4 regions of the Micromonospora sp. LOL_014 genome follow, and region 4 is predicted to be linked to each of the others. Evidence: riboswitches for the same ligand, from Rfam matches in the RefSeq annotation. Region 4 holds a riboswitch; each other region holds the start of a gene.

Region 1 (4,346 bases), on a different contig from region 4:
GCCAAGGACCTGTTCATCCGGGCCAACCTGCGTCTGGTGGTGTCGATCGCCCGCCGCTACGTCCGGTCCGGGATGCCGATGCTGGACCTGATCCAGGAGGGCAACACCGGTCTGGTCCGCGCGGTGGAGAAGTTCGACTACGAGCGTGGTTTCAAGTTCTCCACCTACGCGACCTGGTGGATTCGGCAGGCCATCAGCCGGGCGATCGCCCAGCAGGAGCGGACCGTACGGCTTCCGGTGCACCTGGTCGAGGACGTCAACCGGATGCGCAACGTGGCCCGCCAGTTGACCCGGGAGCTCGGTTCGGACCCGGAGCCGGAGCAGATCGCCGCCTCGCTCGGCGTGCCGGTCGAGCGGGTGCACGAGCTGGTGCGGTGGTCGCAGGACACGGTGTCGCTGGACACCCCGGTCGGCGACGACGGCGACACCAACCTGGGCGACCTGGTGGCCGACAGCGACGCACCGTCGCCGGAGGACATCGTGCTCACCGGTTTGGAGCGGCAGCGGATCGAGGGCCTGCTCAACCACCTGGACGACCGGTCCGCCGGCATCATGCGGGCCCGGTACGGCTTGGAGGACGGGCGGGAGCACTCGCTGACCGAGGTCGCTTCGCGCTTCTCACTGTCCCGGGAGCGCATCCGTCAGCTGGAGATCCAGGCGCTGGGCCGGCTGCGGGAGCTGGCCCGGGCGGAAGGGCTGCAGGCGGCCTGACGAATCGGCTGCAGGCGACCTGATCCGCCGATGAACTGACAACCCACCGACGAACTGCCGACGGCCCGGCATCCGCCTTGCGGATGCCGGGCCGTCGGCAGTGTCGCGCGAGCGACCGGGTCAGCGGACCCGGCCGTAGCCGTACGGCGGCATCATGTCCACGCTGGCCAGCTCGACGGTACGGCCGAAGGTGGGTGCGTGGATCACCTGGCCGCCGCCCACGTACAGGCCGACGTGGGCGAGACCGTTGTAGAACACCAGGTCACCGGGCTGCAGTGCGCCACGGTCGATCTTCGCGACCACGTCCCACTGCATCGCCGCGTTGTGCGGCAGGCTCTTGCCGGCGGTACGCCACGCGGCAAGCGTCAGGCCCGAGCAGTCGTAACCGTTCGGGCCGCTGGCAGCCCAGACGTACGGCTTGCCGATGGCTCCGTACGCGAACTCGACGACCGAGCCGGCGGCACCGGACACCGACGGGACGGTTCCGGTGTACGACGAGCCGGTCTCGCTCGCGGCACCGTAGGCCCGTTCCCGCTTGTCCATCAGCTCGTCGATGTCCGCTTCGATGCTCTTCTTGCGGTCGGCGAGCTCCTTGACCTGGGCGTCCTGCTTCTTCAGTGCCGCCTGCAGCTTCTCCTGCTCGGCCAGGTAGGTCAGTTGGGTGCTGGTGAACTCGCTGAGCCGCTGCTGCCGGTCCCGGGCCAGGTGGTCCAGGGTGCCGAGCCGGTGGATAAAGCTGCCGGAGGTGCCGTCGAGCAGGGCGCTCGCGGTGCTCAACCCGCCGGTCTTGTACGCGTTGACCGCGATCTGACCGACCTCGGTCTGCGCTGCCGCGAGTTCGGCCTGCAGCGGGCCGAGCTTGGCGTCGATCTCCTCGGCCGCCGCCCGGGTGGCCTTGGCCTCCTCCCTGAGCCGGTTGTACGACTCGACGACCTTGGCCAGCTCTTCGGATTCCTCGTCGATCTGCTGCGTGAGTTCGCTGACCGTCGGCTGGGCGGTCGCGGCGGTCGCCGGTACCACCAGGCCGAGGCTTACGCCGGCCAGCATCAGGGTGCGCAGCAGAATCCGCGCTGTTGACAAGAACGCAGAACCCTTCTTCCTCGCCGCCTACCGGGTTAGCTGACGGATTCGGGCGGGAAGTTCGCCCTACCGCGGTGAACCGCGGATTCACCCCAGTTGCCGATGGGTCCCCGGATCGCAACCGTGAGATCACTGTTTGTAACGTCAGATAATCTCAGGACGGCGATTCGGCGGCACTGGACCGGCGTCACCGCTTCCCGGCGACTGGTGACCGGACCAGCTGGTCCAACTTAGCCGCAAGGTTGCGACGCGGAAAGTGCTGCGATCGTGATCCGTGGCATGGAACTGGCCGGAGCCCGTTGACAGTTACTGGATGTGACGGTTGGCTGCTCTGGGCAACATTCCTGTTGTCTTCGCGTGACCGGTTGACTCCGGCGCGTCGTCATTGGACAGCGTCTGATCAATTGCGAATAATGCGTCATTAGTCGGTCTGTGCGGTTGTCGTCAGTAAGCTATCCGGATGAATAGCCGCAAAAGGTCTGATTCGCCATCCAGGACGCGGCCTGCCGTACGTCATTCTGCTAGGTGGCAGAATGACCACCTTCCATCGAGTAGCTAGCTGTTTGCACAATGGACCCGCAAGGTCAGCGCCGCACGAGCCCTTCGGAGGCAGCTATGCGTGCTACTCGCCAGACCCCACCCCGACGCGGTTCCCCGGTGCCCGCCCAGTCCGGCTCCAGTGTCGGACGGACCTTCTACCGGCAGCCCGGCATCTGCGTGACCGGTGAATGGTTCGTCGTGGCCGGCCGGCGTTTCGCCGTCCGCGACCTCACCGAACTCCGGACCGCGCGAGGCGCCCGCGACCGGCTCACCGGCCGGGTGATCGCGGTGACCGCCCTGACCCTGGCGGCGGTCGCGGTGACCGTCGGCTACACCCGCGGGTTGGACGAGGTCAGCGCGGGTGTCTACCTCGCCATGCTGGCGGCTGCGTTCGTGCCGGTGGCGGTCGCCTGGCTCGGCGACCGGTTGCGGCCGCGGGCGTACGAACTATGGGGCCGTCACCAGGGACTGCTGTTGCTGCTGTTCAGCACCGACGACGAACGCCAGTACGGCCAGGTGAGCCGGGCGTTGATGCGGGCTCGGGAGATCTCCCGGCTGGCCGGTCTGTCCGAGCCGGTCACCATCGAGCCGTGGGTGCCCGACCAGCGGTGAGCGGGCCCGGCCGCCGTCGCGGTCGTCGGCGGGCTGGTCGACGTCGATCAGCCCGCGTCCGGCCCGTCCAGCCGCCGGGCGAGGTCGTGCAGCATCGCCACCGAGTCGGCTGGCGACAGGGATTCCGCCCGTAGTCGGTCGAAGACATGCTGGTACGGCCGGACCTCGTCGGCCCGGTCGATGACCTCCTCGACCAGAGCGCTCTCCACGTACACCACGTCAGCGTCGGCCTGGTCGGCGAAGTGCAGGATGACGAACGGCCCGAGCACCGTGTTGCTTCCGGCGGCGAACGGCAGCACCCGGACCGTGACATGAGGCGCCGCTGACATCTTCGCCACATGCTGGAGCTGCTCGCGCAGCACCCGCGGGCCGCCGGTCATCCGGCGCAGCGCAGCCTCGTCGATGATCACCTCGATCTGCGGCGGATCGGCGCCGAAGAGCACCTCGTGCTGGCGGGCCAGCCGGATCTGCACCCGCCCTTCGATCTCGGCCGCCGGTACATGGTGCGGGCCGTCGGCCGGGATCACCGCGCGGGCGTACTCCTCGGTCTGCAGCAGGCCGGGGAAGCTGATTGGCTGAAAGTACCGCAGTGCCGACGCTTCCGCCTCCAGCCCGATGTAGGCCGCGTAGGCGGCCGGCACCCGATCCTTGTAGCCGCTCCACCAGGCGCGCCGTCGTGCCGCCCGGGCCAGCTCGACGAGCTCCTGCACCTGCTGCTGGTCGCGTACGCCGTACAGGTCCAGCAAAGCCTTGACGTCGTTGGTCGAGATGCTGACCGAACCCGACTCGATCCGGATCAGCTTCGACAGCGACCAGTCCATTTGAGCGGCGACGTAGTCCTGGGTCAGCGCGGCGGCATCGCGTGCCCGGCGTAGCGCCGCACGCAGCCGGCGACGCCCGATGGTCGGGCCCTGGTGTCGGGCAGGCATGGGAACGCTCCGGGGGGGTGCCTTGCAGAGTGCCACCTGGCTGGTTGCCACCCTGTTGCACGCTACACCGCCGCCGTCAGGTCTGCTAAGGACGGCCGGCCCTCCGCATGGTCCGAACGGCGGTTTCACCGGGTTTTCGCGGTGTCGCCCAGTCGCGTCGGCAAGATCGGGGACTGATACAGTCCGCCCGATTGCCTGCGTGCTCTGATGGCAAATTTACCGATTTATCCTTATTAAGGAGTCTAGGTGACTGTGATCAGCACTGCCGGTCCGGCGTGGCGTAAGAGCCGCCGCTGCGAGGCGACGACCTGCGTCGAGGTAGCCGAGATCGGCTCGGCGGTCGGGGTGCGCAACTCCACCGACCCCGGAGTGCACCTGGAATTCTCGGCAGCAGCCTGGTCGGCATTCGTCGCCGGGCTGTCCGGTGCGCCGACCAGCTCCGGCGGCCACACGATGGGTTGATCCGACGCCGCA
Region 2 (4,346 bases), on a different contig from region 4:
GTGGTGGTCGACGAGGCACAGGACGTGTCGCCGATGCAGTGGCGGATGATCGGGCGCCGGGGCCGGCTCGCCTCCTGGACAGTGGTCGGAGATCCGGCGCAGACCGCGTGGACCGGAGATCCGGCCGAGCTCGCCCAGGCCCGGGACCGGGCGTTGGGGCGGCGGCCGCAGCGGGAGTTCCAGCTGACCACGAACTACCGCAACCCGGCGGAGATCTTCGAACTGGCCGCCGAGGTGATCCGCGAGGTCGCTCCGGACGCCCCGTTGCCGACGGCGGTCCGATCGACCGGGGTGGCGCCGCGCCGGGACCGGGTAGCTGCGGCGGTGCTGCCGGCTGCCGTCCGTACCGCGACCGCCGAGATGCTGGCCGCCGTGGAGGGGACGGTCGGCGTCATCGCCGCGGTGGCCCGGCGGGACGAGGTCGCCGGCTGGCTCGGCGAGCTGACGACCTCCCGGCTACAGGTGGTGTCGAGCCTGCAGGCGAAGGGCATGGAGTACGACGCGGTGGTGCTGGTGGCCGGCGAGGAGATCCGTGCCGAGTCCGAGGCCGGGGTGCGCACGCTCTACGTCGCGCTCTCCCGGGCGACGCAGCGGCTGGTCACCATCGACCTCGACCCGGAGTCGACTGCACATATTGCTATGTGAGCATTAGTCTACTGACGAGACGCCGGGCAACGGAGGGTGGCAGGCGTGGGAGTCGGACACGATCACAGCGCCGGGAGCACCGGCCAGCGACACTACGGGCGTCTCTGGGCCGCCTTCGCCCTGCTGGCGGGCTTCATGGTCGTCGAGGCGGTCACCGCGCTGGCCACCGGCTCCCTGGCGCTGCTGTCCGACGCCGGGCACATGTTCACCGACGTGCTCGGCATCGGCATGGCGCTCGCGGCGATAGCCGCGACTCGGCGACCGACCGGGGAGCCGCAGCGAACCTTCGGCCTCTACCGCCTCGAGGTGCTGGCCGCGCTGGCGAACGCCGTACTGCTCGCCGGGGTCGCGCTCTACGTCCTGGTGGAGGCGGCCCGCCGGTTCGCCGATCCAGAGCCGGTGACGGTCGGCCCGATGCTGATGGTGGCGGTCGCCGGACTGCTCGCCAACATCGTCGCCTTCGCCCTGCTGCGCCAGGGGGCCGGGGAGAGCCTCAACGTACGGGGCGCCTACCTGGAGGTACTCGGCGACCTGCTCGGCTCGGTGGGGGTGCTGGTGGCCGCCACGGTGATCGCCACCACCGGCTGGTGGTACGCCGACCCGCTGGTCGCCGTCGGTGTCGGGGTGTTCATCCTGCCACGCACCTGGCGGCTGGCCCGGGCCGCGCTGCGCATCCTGGTGCAGGCGGCGCCGGAGCATGTGGAGGTCGCCCGGGTCCACCGCCGGCTGGCCATCGTGCCGGGCGTCTGCGACGTGCACGACCTCCACGTCTGGACGCTCACCCCGGGCATGGAGGTGGCCTCGGCACACCTGGCCGTGACCCCGTCGGCCGATATCGGCACGGTGCTGCGGGACGCCCGGACGGCCCTGCACGACGAGTTCGGTATCGAGCACGCGACGCTGCAGATCGAGCCGCTGGCCCCCGCCGACTCCTGCGGACCGGCCGACTGGTGATTAGCAGATGCTTAAGTTTCGTGACCTTACCGCGACGGTCACAGCCACGATATACGTATATTTCTGATTTTTCCAGACATAACATGGCTATCGATACCGGGACGACGACCCGGGGAGCCGGTAGTCTCGGCCCCGGTCTCCGCTCGGGCGGCGCCCCTCCGGCGCCCGCGGAGGCCGTCGCCTAATCGCCGTACGGCGAGCCGGGGAACCACGTACCTGGGGTGCATCCGCGTCACGCGGTAGGGATCTTCCGTCCCGAACCCGTCAGCTAACCCGGTCGGCGGCTGACGGAAGGAATGCACAGTGTCGCGCACAGTCCACAGAAAAACCCGATTCACGTTATTGGCGGCGTTGACCGCCGCCCTGATGGCCGTCACCGGCACCCCGACCGGCTCGCCGGCCGGAGCCGCCCTGCCCGCCAACCGGCCCGACCGGGTCGACAACGAGGGAGGCACCGACAGCCTGCGCAAGGAGCTCGATGCGGCCTCGAAGGGCTGGATCGACGCCAAGGCGGCGCTCAACCATTCGAAGGACCGGCAGAAGAAGCTGTCCGAGCAGCTCGACACGGTCGGTGCTGAACTGGAGCAACGGAACAGGAACGTCGGGCACATCGTCGACCGCGCGTACCGCAACGGCCGGCTCGGCCCGGTCTCCGCGCTACTCAACAGCACCTCGCCGGAAGGGTTCATCGACCGGGCGGCGGCGCTGAGCGCGGTGACCGCCAACGAGGAGAAGCAGCTCCGCGAGCTGTACCGTACCCGTGACCAGGTGACCAGGTCCAAGGCCGCGATCGAGCATGAGATCCGGGAGCAGCAGAAGCAGGTCACCATCATGGACCAGCGCCGGAACCAGGCGGAGCGGGCACTGGCCGTCGCGGTCGCCGCCGAGAAGCAGGCGGAGGAACAGGCGAGGCAGCAGGCGGCGGAGGAGGCCGAACGGGCGGCCGCCGCCAGCGGTTCCTCCGGCTCCGGGTCGTCGGGATCCGGTTCCTCCGGCTCCGGGTCGTCGGGATCCGGGTCGTCGGGATCCGGGTCGTCGGGATCCGGGTCGTCGGGATCCGGGTCGTCCAACGCGTCGGCGACCCCGGCTCCGCGCAACGCGAACGGTTCCTGGCCGGCCGAGTCGTGCAACGTCGACGACCCCACCACCTCCGGCTGCATCACGCCCCGTACGCTGCACGCCCTGAACCAGGCGAAGGCTGCCGGCTTCACCCGCTACGTGTCCTGCTTCCGCAACGGCAGCTCCGGCGAGCACCCCAAGGGCCGGGCGTGTGACTTCGCCGCCCAGCCCAACGGCTTCGGTGGAGTGGCGACCGGCGGTGACAAGAGCTACGGCGACAACCTCGCGAACTACTACATCAACAACGCCGACCGGCTCGGTGTGCTCTACGTGATCTGGTACAAGCGGATCTGGCTGCCCAGCAGCGGCTGGAAGACGTACAGCGGTGCGGGTGGCGACCCGTCCAGCGACCACACCAACCACGTGCACCTGTCGGTGTACTGACGTCGCGCGCATGGGGGCGGACGGCCACGTCGGCGGCCGACCGCCCCCATTTTCTATTCGCGACGGAATCAGCATACGGAGTTATTTGCGCAGCATCGGCAGACCGATCGGCATAACGACCGACGGCCACCGGCAACTATGCGAGAGCGCTCTACCACCACGCAGTCACACCCGGCTCACGCTGGGCACATTGCAGCTCGCGCGACTGAGAGAGCGCTCTCACAGTTAGATATATAGCAGCAGCGGTACGGCTGTCAACAGACCGCGACGACCCCGTGCCGGATGCACGAAACTTCATGTCGGGATATTGACAGAAGCCCGCATGTCTGGTGACCTCCTGGCAATAACTCATTAATGGTCGTGAAAATTTTCGCGATCGTGGACCGCGCCCTACCCAACCCGGAGGCACCATGAACCTGTCGATCCGTGGCGCGCGAACAGGTCGTACGCCGCGCCGGATCCTGGCAGCCACCACCGTGACGGCGCTGGCCGCCACCGGACTGATCTTCGGCGTACTGCGCACCGCCGACGCCGCCATCGTCGGCGCCGGCAGCTACACCACCACCCGTCCGGCGGGCGCGGCCGCCCCGACCGCCTGCGGCAGCATCTCCGCCAACCCCCGGCAGTACGTCACGGGCAGCGCCCCGGCTGGCGCGGTGCCGACCAACGACTGGTGGTCGTCGCTGTTGTTCAAGCGGTACAACTGTGCCTACTCCGACCCGCTGCACGCCCACCCGATGTCGTTCCAGCCGACCGCTGGCGGGCTCGGCGTCTCCTACACCACCGAGGCGGCGATCTCCGGCACATCGACCGGCGTCGGCGAATACCACTACCCGTACACCCGGGAGTTCACCCTCGGCGTCGCCGGACTCAACGCCCCGGACGTCAAGGTCGACGGCTGGACCGACTGGACGGTCAGCCCGTACTGGTCCGACGGCACCCGTACCCTGCGCGCGACCGTCGGCCACGGCCTGCCGTTCGTATACGCCCAGGTCACCGGCGGCAACGCCGAGCTATCGTTCCCCGGCACCCCGACGGTCTGGCACCACAGCGGCACCCGGGTCGGCTTCTCCATGCGCGGCCACGACTACGTCGCCTACGCCCCCAGCGGAGCGACCTGGTCCGTCAACGGGACCACCATCAGCTCCACCCTCGCCGGCCGCAGCTACTTCTCCGTCGCGCTGCTGCCGACCGGCGCCGGCACCAGCGCCGCCCGGCGCACCGCGCTGATGGACAGCTACGGT
Region 3 (4,346 bases), on a different contig from region 4:
TGGATACGACCCCGACAGTCTCGCCCCCCGCCGGGTCGGCAGACCGCCGCTCTCCAGCAGCGGCGGCGCCTCGCACAAGATCAGCATCCGAGTTGATGACCAAACCTACGAAATGATCAAAAAGGTGGCAGAGCTGACGAACCGCAGCCCCAGCGAGTTGATCCGCGAAGTACTGCAGGCCGCGTACCCACGGAAGTAGGAACCTCGCGACGATCCCGCGTACGTACAGCGCAAGCCCTGGTTGGGATGATGGCCCCGACCAGGGCTTCGTGTGTTGGAGCGGGTGACGGGAATCGAACCCGCACTGTCAGCTTGGGAAGCTGATGTTCTGCCATTGAACTACACCCGCGAGCGGACCCACTCTACCCGGTCAGCCCGGTCACTGCGCAACAGGCCCGGCCGCCAACCGAGCACAGCATGGGGTACGGCTCGACACCCGTCGACCGGGCGTCAACGGGTAGGGCGTCGACGCGTCGGCCGGTGCCACGCGGCGGGTCAGCAGGCGACCGGGGTCGGCACCGGGTGGGAGACGCTGCCGCTGGTCGGGTCGAGCCAGACCTGGACGGCTGGTTGCCGTGGCGCCGCCGCCGCGTAGTGGCCGGTGCTGCCACCGCGTTGCGCCACCATCGCCACGTCGACGGAGAACTCGAACAGTCGCCAGTCGACGTGCGGCACGGCCCCGAGATCGCTGGCGAGCCGACCCACCTTGGCCCGATCGGTGACCGGATGCGCCCGACCTGCCAGGTACGCCTCGTCGTCACTCTCCTCCGGCGGGAACGAGTGCAGCGCGTACCGGCCATCCCGCTCCAGGTCACGCCGCTTCGGCGAGTCGATGATGAAGCAGAACAGCCCGTTGTCGGTGATCACCGGGGAGACCGGGTGCACCCGGGGACCACCGTCGGCTCGGACGGTGGCGAGGTAGCCGAGGCCGGGACCGTACTGCTGCATGAGGAGTCGGATCGCCGTGGCCAGGCGGGGCTCGTCGGCTGCGAACTCGGACCAGGTTGCCATGCGATGATTCTATCGAACATGTGTACGAGGAGATAGGGGGATCGCCCGTCCAGGCCAATCCGGGTACGTACCGGCCGGACAGCCGGCCGCGCGGTCGCACCGGCCGGACGGTCGCTATCGTGTGACGATGCTTCTCTCCGACCGGGACATCGTCGCGGAGACCAAGACCGGCGGACTCTCCCTCGAGCCGTTCGAACCTTCGCTCGTCCAGCCGTCGAGCATCGATGTCCGGCTCGACCGGTATTTCCGGGTCTTCAACAACCACCTGTACACCCACATCGACCCGGCGACTCGGCAGGACGATCTGACGTCCCAGGTCGAGGTGCCCAGCGGCGACCCGTTCGTACTGCACCCCGGTGAGTTCGTCCTCGCCTCCACGCTCGAGGTCGTCTCGCTCGGCGACGGCCTGGCCGCCCGGCTGGAGGGCAAGTCGAGCCTGGGTCGGCTGGGCCTGCTGACCCACTCCACCGCCGGCTTCATCGACCCCGGCTTCTCCGGCCACGTGACGTTGGAGTTGTCCAACGTGGCCAACCTGCCGATCAAGCTCTGGCCCGGGATGAGAATCGGCCAGCTGTGCATCTTCCGGCTCTCGTCGACGTCCGAGCATCCGTACGGGTCGGCGGTCTACGGATCCCGGTACCAGGGACAGCGTGGACCCACTCCGAGCCGGTCCTGGCAGCGGTGGCGCACCTGGCCGACCAGCTAAACCGGCTGGGCTGTCGCAGCGCCGGCGCGCCCGCGGTGGGGAGGCGAAAGGCGCCCTCCCAAGCCGGGGGGAGACATGGGAGGGCGCCTTTCCGGTGGCCGGTGCTGCCGCTTGACGGGGGGGATCAGCGGCACGCGCCAGGCCATGGGGAGGAGTGAGGTCTAGCCGGGCCTGCCGTAACTGTGCACACTCGAACCGATCTTGCGCATCTGCACAGGTTCGCCCGCCTGGGGGGCGTGCACGATCCAGCCGTTACCCACGTACATGCCGACGTGGGAGAGCCCGCTGTAGTAGAAGATGAGGTCGCCGGGGCGCAACTCGTCCCGGCTGACGTTGGCGGTCACCTGGCGCTGCCGGGCGGCGTTGTGCGGCAGCGCGACGCCGGCCTGCGCCCAAGCGGCCAGGGTGAGACCCGAACAGTCGTAGCTGCCCGGTCCCGCTGAACCCCAGACGTACGGCTTGCCGATCTGCGCACAGGCGAAGGTGACCGCCTTGCCGGCCGCACCGCCGGGGTAAGTCGCCGGGCAGGGCGCGGGACGCAGCGAGCCGAGGGTGTTGGTCGAGCCGTACGCCTCCAGGCGCAGGTCCTGCAACCGGTCAACCTCGGCGTCGATCTCCTTGGCCTTCGCCGCCAGCTGAGCCTCGGTGCTGGTCAGCTCGACGATCAAATCGTCGAGCGGGGCCTTCTTCGCGGCGTACTCGTTCCTGAGGTCGACGACGGCCTGCACGTCGCGGGCCTGCCGCCGGGCGAACTGGTCCAGCAGCTCGAGCTGGTCGGCGAGGTGGGTCGGCTTGCCATTGGTCAGGATCGCGTTGAAGACCGACGGACTACCACCCTTGTACGACCGGGCGGCGAACTCGCTGACCCGGTCCATCGCCAGGTCGATCTGGATCTGCAGTGGCTTGATCTTCTTCTGTAGTTCGTCCGCCTTCTTCTTCTTGGCGGCAAGGTCCTGCCGTACGGCATTGTGCCGTTCGATCGTTGGTTCGAGCTCGGCCCAGACCTCGTCGATCTGCGACTCGATCTCGGCGACGGTGGGCTGCGCCTGCGCCGGCGCTGCTACCAGCAGCAGACCGACGCCGGTGGTGGCGGCGACCAACGCGGAGAGTACTCGGCTAGGGTCGTGCGGCGATTTTCGCCGATGGTCGCGGCTGGACCACCGGAGGTATCGCCGAGGGGCGCTCGTAGCCACCGGACTCCTTCTCCCCAGACCGCCTACCGGGTTAGCTGCCGGGTTCGGGCGGAAAGGAGACGCCCTACCGCAGGTGGCCTGCGGATTCACCCCGGAAGTGCCGTGGGTCCCCGGCTCGCCGTCAGACGGCGATTAGGCGGTGTCAGGCCGAGGTCAACCCGGTTGGTTGACGTCCTCCCGACTCGACGATCCCCAAGAGTAGAGAGCGGCGTTCTCGCTACGCAAGCGAGAACATGGACTATCTCATTGAGTACACAGACGATTGCGTATCGTACATAGGCTGCCATCGCTCAAGCGTTCGAATTTTCCCGGGCGGACCGGCCCGTTCATACCGGTCCGCCCGTACGTTCGGCCAGCCAACGCGCGCCACTCAGATTGCCTCAGCAGGCTGGCTGACCTGCCACGATCAGCCGACCCGCTTGAATCCGGCGAGCGGCATGTTGTCGATGTTCTCCATCTGCACGGGTTGACCCGCGCGGGGAGCGTGCACCATCAGGCCATTACCGATGTAGATCCCCACGTGATGCAGATCACTGAAGAAGAATACGAGATCCCCGGGTTTGGCGTTGGCACGGCTGACCGAACTGCCCTGATTCCACTGAGTTCCGGTGTAATGCGTGAGGCTGACACCGGCACTTGCCCAGGCGTACTGGGTCAGGCCGGAACAGTCGAAGGCGTTCGGCCCGGTGGCACCCCAGACGTACGGCTTACCGAGCTGTGCGCAGGCGGTGCGGACCGCGGTTCCGGCGGCTCCGCCGACCGACACCGCCGGGCACGGGCCGGAGGCACCGGATCCGCCGGTGTAGCCGGTGGACTGGTACGCGGCGTTGCGCGCCCGTTCCAGGCGTTTGATCTCGGCGTTGATGGTTTTGCGCTGCTCGGCGAGCGTCTTGTCCTGTGCCTGCTGCTTCGTGATCAACTCGTCCAGCGTCTGCCGTTCGGCGAGATAGCGGTCCCGGGTCTCCAAAACAGCGGTGATCTTTTCCTGCCGACGCTTGGAGATTCGGTCCAGCACCACGAGCTGATCCGCCAGGCTGGTCGGCGATCCGGTCCGGAGCAGGGCGTTCAGTTCGCTCGACGGCCCGGTCCGGTAGTAGCGGTTGGCAACCTCGCCGATCTCGTCCGCCGCCAAGTTGGCCTGCAGGGACAGGGGGCGGATCTTCTCGTCGAGCGCGGCCGCTTTCTTCTCGTTGGCCTTGAGCTCGCTGTGCACCTTGTTGTACTGCTCGATGACCGGTTCCAGTTTCAGCCACTGGGCGTCCAACTCGGCTTCGATCTCAGCCAGCGTCGGCTCGGCGTGGGCCGGTCCAGCCGGGAAGACCAGCGCAGTTGCGGCAAGCAACAGCGCAATTGCGATACGTTGAGGAACCCGTACACACCAATGCTCTCCGCGTCGATACCGGGACCCACTGTGACGATGGATGTGCGAATTCGCG
Region 4 (4,346 bases):
GATAGCCGCGGAGACCGGCCATCTGGAGCTCGCCCACGACTACATGGGTGAGGCCGCGTTAATGGACCTGCACGACATCAACCGCAACACCCGCGACGGCATCCACGTGGCCGCCCTGGCCGGGGCGTGGCTCGCGCTGGTCGCCGGCTTCGGGGGGATGCGTGACCACGGCGGGGAGCTGACCTTCGCTCCCCGGCTGCCGCAGCGGATCAACCGGCTGGAGTTCGCCATGATGTGGCGGGGCCTGCGGCTGCGGGTGGCGGTCCAGCATGACGAGGTGACCTATTCGCTGCGTGACGTCGACCCGAACGCCACCGTTGACCTTACCCATCACGGCGAGCCGATCACGGTGGCTGCGGACAAGCCGGTCACCCGGGCGATCCCGCCGGCCAATCCGGTCGGTCCGCCGCCGCAGCAGCCGACCGGCCGGTCACCGGTACGCCGGTCGGCGCGTACCGACTGACCACCTCCTCGTGCGGTGCCGGGCCGACCCGGCACCGCACGAGGAGAGGAGGTCAGGTCACAGCAGGGACAGATGTACGTGGTTGGTGTGGTCGCTGTTGGGATCGCCGTTGGCGCCGCTGTACGAACTCCAACCGGTGGTCGGTGACCAGAACTGGCGGTACCAGATGACGTAGAGGATGCCGAGCTTGTCGGCGTTGCGGACCAGGAAGGCGGTCAGGTTGTTGCCGTACAGCCGGTCGTCGCCGAAGGCGTCGCCGCCGAACCCCTGCTGCTGGGCGGAGAAGTCGCAGGCCCGCCCCTTGGGGTGCTCGAACGGCCCACCGGGGCGGAAGCAGGAGACGAAGCGGGTGAAGCCGGCCTTTTTCGCTTCGTTCAGCGCGTGCATGGTGCGCGGAGTGATGCAGCCGCTCGTGGTGGGGTCGTCCAGACTGCACGACTGGGACGGCCAGGAACCGTCCGAGTTACGCGGCGCCTGGGCGGCGACCGGCGAGGTGGCCGAGACGAACCCGTTGGTGGCGACCGCGCCGACCAGTTGCAGGGCCTTTTCGGCCTCTTCCTTCTGCCGGGCCATTGCCTCGAGTTGCTGTTCCTCGCGGGCCACTTCGGCGTCGATCGCGGCGACTGCCCGAGCTGCCTGTTCGCGTGCCTCGTTGAGCTCCCGAATCCGCTTGTTGTCGTGCATGGCGATCATGTCCAGGCCTTCGGCGCGTTCCAGCAACTCGTCCGGGTCCGCGCTGTTGAGCAGGACCATCACCGGGGTGATCCGGCCGAGACGGTACGAGTTGGAGGCGACCTGGCCGATCTGTGGGGTCAGCGCGGAAATCCGTTCCTCGACCTTTTCCAACTCGAGGTTGAGCTTCAACTGGCGTTTGCGGGACTCGTCGACCGCCGCCTTGGCTTCGACGAAGCCCCGGCCGGTCGATTCGAGCACTTCGCTGAGCAGTGGCGGGGCGCCTTCGTCATCCGGATCCTGAGCGGCGGCTGGCGACACTACGACGAACCCAGCGAGCAGGGCGGCGACGGCGGCGAGGGCCGCGGCCGTCGGAATCCGCCGGCGGAGGGGTGCGGTCATCCTGTTCCTTTCCTTGGCCGCCGACCGAGTTAGCTGACGGGTTCGGGACGGAACGATCCCTACCGCTGGCGCGGATTCACCCCGGTGGAAACGTGGTTCCCCGGCTCACCCCGGAGGGCGATTGGGCGGCGGTCACCGCCGGCACCGGTGGGCGCCGCCTGGCGAAGACCGCCGGCAAGCTTACCGGATTGGTCACCGGCATCAACACCTCGACAATCCTGACTGAGCTGGAAAAATCCGTTACCAGCCAACGACTTTCGGTGATGTCCACTTTCTGCGTTCGACGGCGTACGACAAGTCGTCAGGGGTCGGTATCGCTGCGCCGAGGTTAGCGGCTGACTACAGTGCGTATGAGGAAAAGCGGGAAAGTCGTAGCGTCGGACGGATCTTCGGTGAGAGATGACGATTCCCCGGTCGGGCCGCCGGACGCCGACAGCGTGGTGGTGATCGGCCTCGGCCGGTTCGGTGGTCAGGTCGCCCAGTCTCTGCTCCGCCTCGGCCACGACGTGCTGGGCATCGACGAGCATCCCAAACGGGTGCATCGCTGGTCCGAGCGGCTGCCGAGGGTGGTCGAGGCGGATTCAACCGATGACCAGGCGTTGCGCCAGTGTGGCGTCGCCGACTACTCCCGCGCGGTGGTCGGCATCGGCTCGGACGTCGAGGCCAGCATCCTCACCGTGGTGGCGCTGACCGAGCTGGATGTCCCGGAGGTCTGGGCGAAGGCGGTCACCGCCAAGCACGGCCGGATCCTCGCCTCGGTCGGCGCGCACCATGTGATCCTTCCGGAGGCGGCGATGGGTGACCGGGTAGCCCGCCTGCTGGCCAGTCGGATGCTCGACTTCATCGAGTTCGACGACGGGTTCGCCATCGCCAAGGTCTGCGCCCCGCCGGACGCCGCCGGCCGGACGTTGGCCGAGTGCCGGCTACGTCAGCGGTACGGCATCACGGTGGTCGGGATCAAGGAGCGGGACCGGCAGCTGAGGTACGCGGGACCTGAGACGTTGATCCCGCCGGATGCGCTGCTGATCGTCGCCGGGGCAACCACGGCGGTTCAGCAGTTCGGCCGGTGAACATGGGCGTGAACGCCTCATCACACCTTCATTTCGTGAGCTGATCAGCCGCCGGACTTTCGCAAACTCGTGACTCAGGCTACAGTCCCTGCATGGGAGCGCTTCCATCGATGGATGTGCCCACGTTGAAGTAGTCGACGCGTGGCGCGGCGATGGCGACATCACCGTGTCAACCGCACAGCTCCCGAGGCTGGCGGCGGGCCAAGCCCGGACTCCGCCGCCAGCCCGCGCACCACCTGTCGAGAGGAGGTGGAACCAGAGCCACTCGCGTGGCCCGGCTCCCGCGCGTCACGCACGACCCGGACGCCAGACCGCTCGTGCGTGTTCAGCAACTGATGGTGGGGACGGGGGTTGCCCTCCCCGTCCCCACGCTAGTCCTCGATTGTTACGGCGGGGAATCGCCAACAAGTCAGGACCGCGACGCCGATCTGTCCGACAGCGCTGCCCGGCCTGTCGATGCATCGGCAGGCTTCGTTGTGTATTGGGGCCTGGGCAGTGGCTGGGTTGCCGCGCCCGATCTGCGGCGACGGTCGGGCCGGGCCCTTACCGGTCGACCTGGTCCCGCCGGACATCACCGTCACCAACACGCCGTGGAACAGCCGGATCCCGGCCGGCGGCAGCGTACAGCTCGGTTTCGTGGTCAGGCACTCGGCGAGCAACCCGCCGCCGACGGACTTCCTGCTCAACGGCGACCGGTGCGCGTCCTCGGGTTGACCCTCGTCGAAGACGCGCTGGTGACGGCGGCTTGCTAGCCTCGCCCGCATGCGGGTGCTGGTGGTCGAGGACGACCCCGAGGTACGCAGTGCCGTCGTCACCGCGCTGCGCTCCGGCGGATCCGCCGTCGACCAGGCGGCCGACTGGAGCCAGGCCGACCTGAGCATGAGCATCAACGACTACGACTGCCTGGTGCTCGACCGGATCCTTCCGGAAGGCGACTCACTGCACCAGCTCGGCCACCGACGGCGGGCCGGGCTCACCACACCGGCCCTGGTGCTCACCGCGCTGGACAGCGCCGGGGACCGGATCGCCGGGTTTCAGGCCGGCGTCGACGACTACGTGGTGAAGCCCTTCGTCACCGCCGAACTGGTGCTGCGGGTCCGGGCGCTCTGCCGACGCCGTGGCGCCACCACCCCACCGCTGCTGCGGGTGGCGGATCTGGAGGTCGACGCCGCCCGCCGGGAGGTGCGCCGCGCCGGCGTCCTGCTGACGCTCACCCGCAAGGAGTTCGCCGTACTTGAAATGCTGCTGGTCCGGCGCCCGGCGGTGGCCAGCCGCAGCGACCTGTTCGAACACTGTTGGGACGAGCTCGCCGACCCCAGCTCGAACGTGGTGGACGCGGTGGTCGCCCAGCTGCGCCGCAAGCTCGGCGAGCCGCAGTTGATTCACACCGTACGCGGGGTCGGCTACCGGGTTGGCGGGGCGCCGTCGTGACCGCCGGCCGAATTGGCGGGGTGCCGTCGTGAACCGCCGCGATCGGCGGGGTGGCAAGCCGCTGCAGACCGCCGACCGGCTGCGTAACCTGCGGATCCGGATCACGCTGCTGGTGATGGCGATCAACGTGGTCGGCCTGGCCGGGATGGGTGCCGTCGCGTTGCTGGTCGACGGGCGGCAGCGCGACGAGGTGGTCGCCGCCGAGCTGCGGCGTACCGCCAGCACCGCCGCCGCCCTGCTCTACTACGAGTCCGGGGCGCTGCAGCTCGACAAACTGTTCGACAACGCGGTCGCCAACGGCACCACCG

Evidence for each region. A riboswitch is a leader RNA that binds a small molecule or an ion and turns the genes downstream of it on or off. The one in region 4 is predicted to bind cyclic di-AMP.
Region 1: linked by a shared signal. The riboswitch ahead of ACFHW1_RS14870 (NlpC/P60 family protein) and the one ahead of ACFHW1_RS00375 (coiled-coil domain-containing protein) in region 4 are both predicted to bind cyclic di-AMP.
Region 2: linked by a shared signal. The riboswitch ahead of ACFHW1_RS07735 (coiled-coil domain-containing protein) and the one ahead of ACFHW1_RS00375 (coiled-coil domain-containing protein) in region 4 are both predicted to bind cyclic di-AMP.
Region 3: linked by a shared signal. The riboswitch ahead of ACFHW1_RS04415 (NlpC/P60 family protein) and the one ahead of ACFHW1_RS00375 (coiled-coil domain-containing protein) in region 4 are both predicted to bind cyclic di-AMP.

What each region holds. Positions count from the first base shown of each region.
Region 1 covers NZ_JBHMIP010000015.1:14,750-19,095, forward strand. The annotation lists gene ACFHW1_RS14865 (sigma-70 family RNA polymerase sigma factor) at 1-711, shown strand, start outside; gene ACFHW1_RS14870 (NlpC/P60 family protein) at 832-1,791, opposite strand; cyclic di-AMP (ydaO/yuaA leader) riboswitch at 1,802-1,933, opposite strand; gene ACFHW1_RS14875 (DUF6232 family protein) at 2,407-2,943, shown strand; gene ACFHW1_RS14880 (helix-turn-helix domain-containing protein) at 2,991-3,872, opposite strand; gene ACFHW1_RS14885 (DUF397 domain-containing protein) at 4,119-4,334, shown strand.
Region 2 covers NZ_JBHMIP010000006.1:159,369-163,714, reverse strand. The annotation lists gene ACFHW1_RS07745 (HelD family protein) at 1-645, shown strand, start outside; gene ACFHW1_RS07740 (cation diffusion facilitator family transporter) at 691-1,599, shown strand; cyclic di-AMP (ydaO/yuaA leader) riboswitch at 1,768-1,898, shown strand; gene ACFHW1_RS07735 (coiled-coil domain-containing protein) at 1,903-3,102, shown strand; gene ACFHW1_RS07730 (glycosyl hydrolase) at 3,513-4,346, shown strand, end outside.
Region 3 covers NZ_JBHMIP010000003.1:218,099-222,444, reverse strand. The annotation lists gene ACFHW1_RS04435 (ribbon-helix-helix protein, CopG family) at 1-199, shown strand, start outside; tRNA gene ACFHW1_RS04430 (tRNA-Gly) at 276-349, opposite strand; gene ACFHW1_RS04425 (pyridoxamine 5'-phosphate oxidase family protein) at 496-1,011, opposite strand; gene dcd (dCTP deaminase) at 1,139-1,717, shown strand; gene ACFHW1_RS04415 (NlpC/P60 family protein) at 1,879-2,817, opposite strand; cyclic di-AMP (ydaO/yuaA leader) riboswitch at 2,916-3,059, opposite strand; gene ACFHW1_RS04410 (NlpC/P60 family protein) at 3,317-4,346, opposite strand, start outside.
Region 4 covers NZ_JBHMIP010000001.1:83,163-87,508, forward strand. The annotation lists gene ACFHW1_RS00370 (glycoside hydrolase family 65 protein) at 1-463, shown strand, start outside; gene ACFHW1_RS00375 (coiled-coil domain-containing protein) at 521-1,537, opposite strand; cyclic di-AMP (ydaO/yuaA leader) riboswitch at 1,540-1,675, opposite strand; gene ACFHW1_RS00380 (potassium channel family protein) at 1,930-2,607, shown strand; gene ACFHW1_RS00385 (cellulose binding domain-containing protein) at 3,112-3,321, shown strand; gene ACFHW1_RS00390 (winged helix-turn-helix domain-containing protein) at 3,370-4,038, shown strand; gene ACFHW1_RS00395 (sensor histidine kinase) at 4,067-4,346, shown strand, end outside.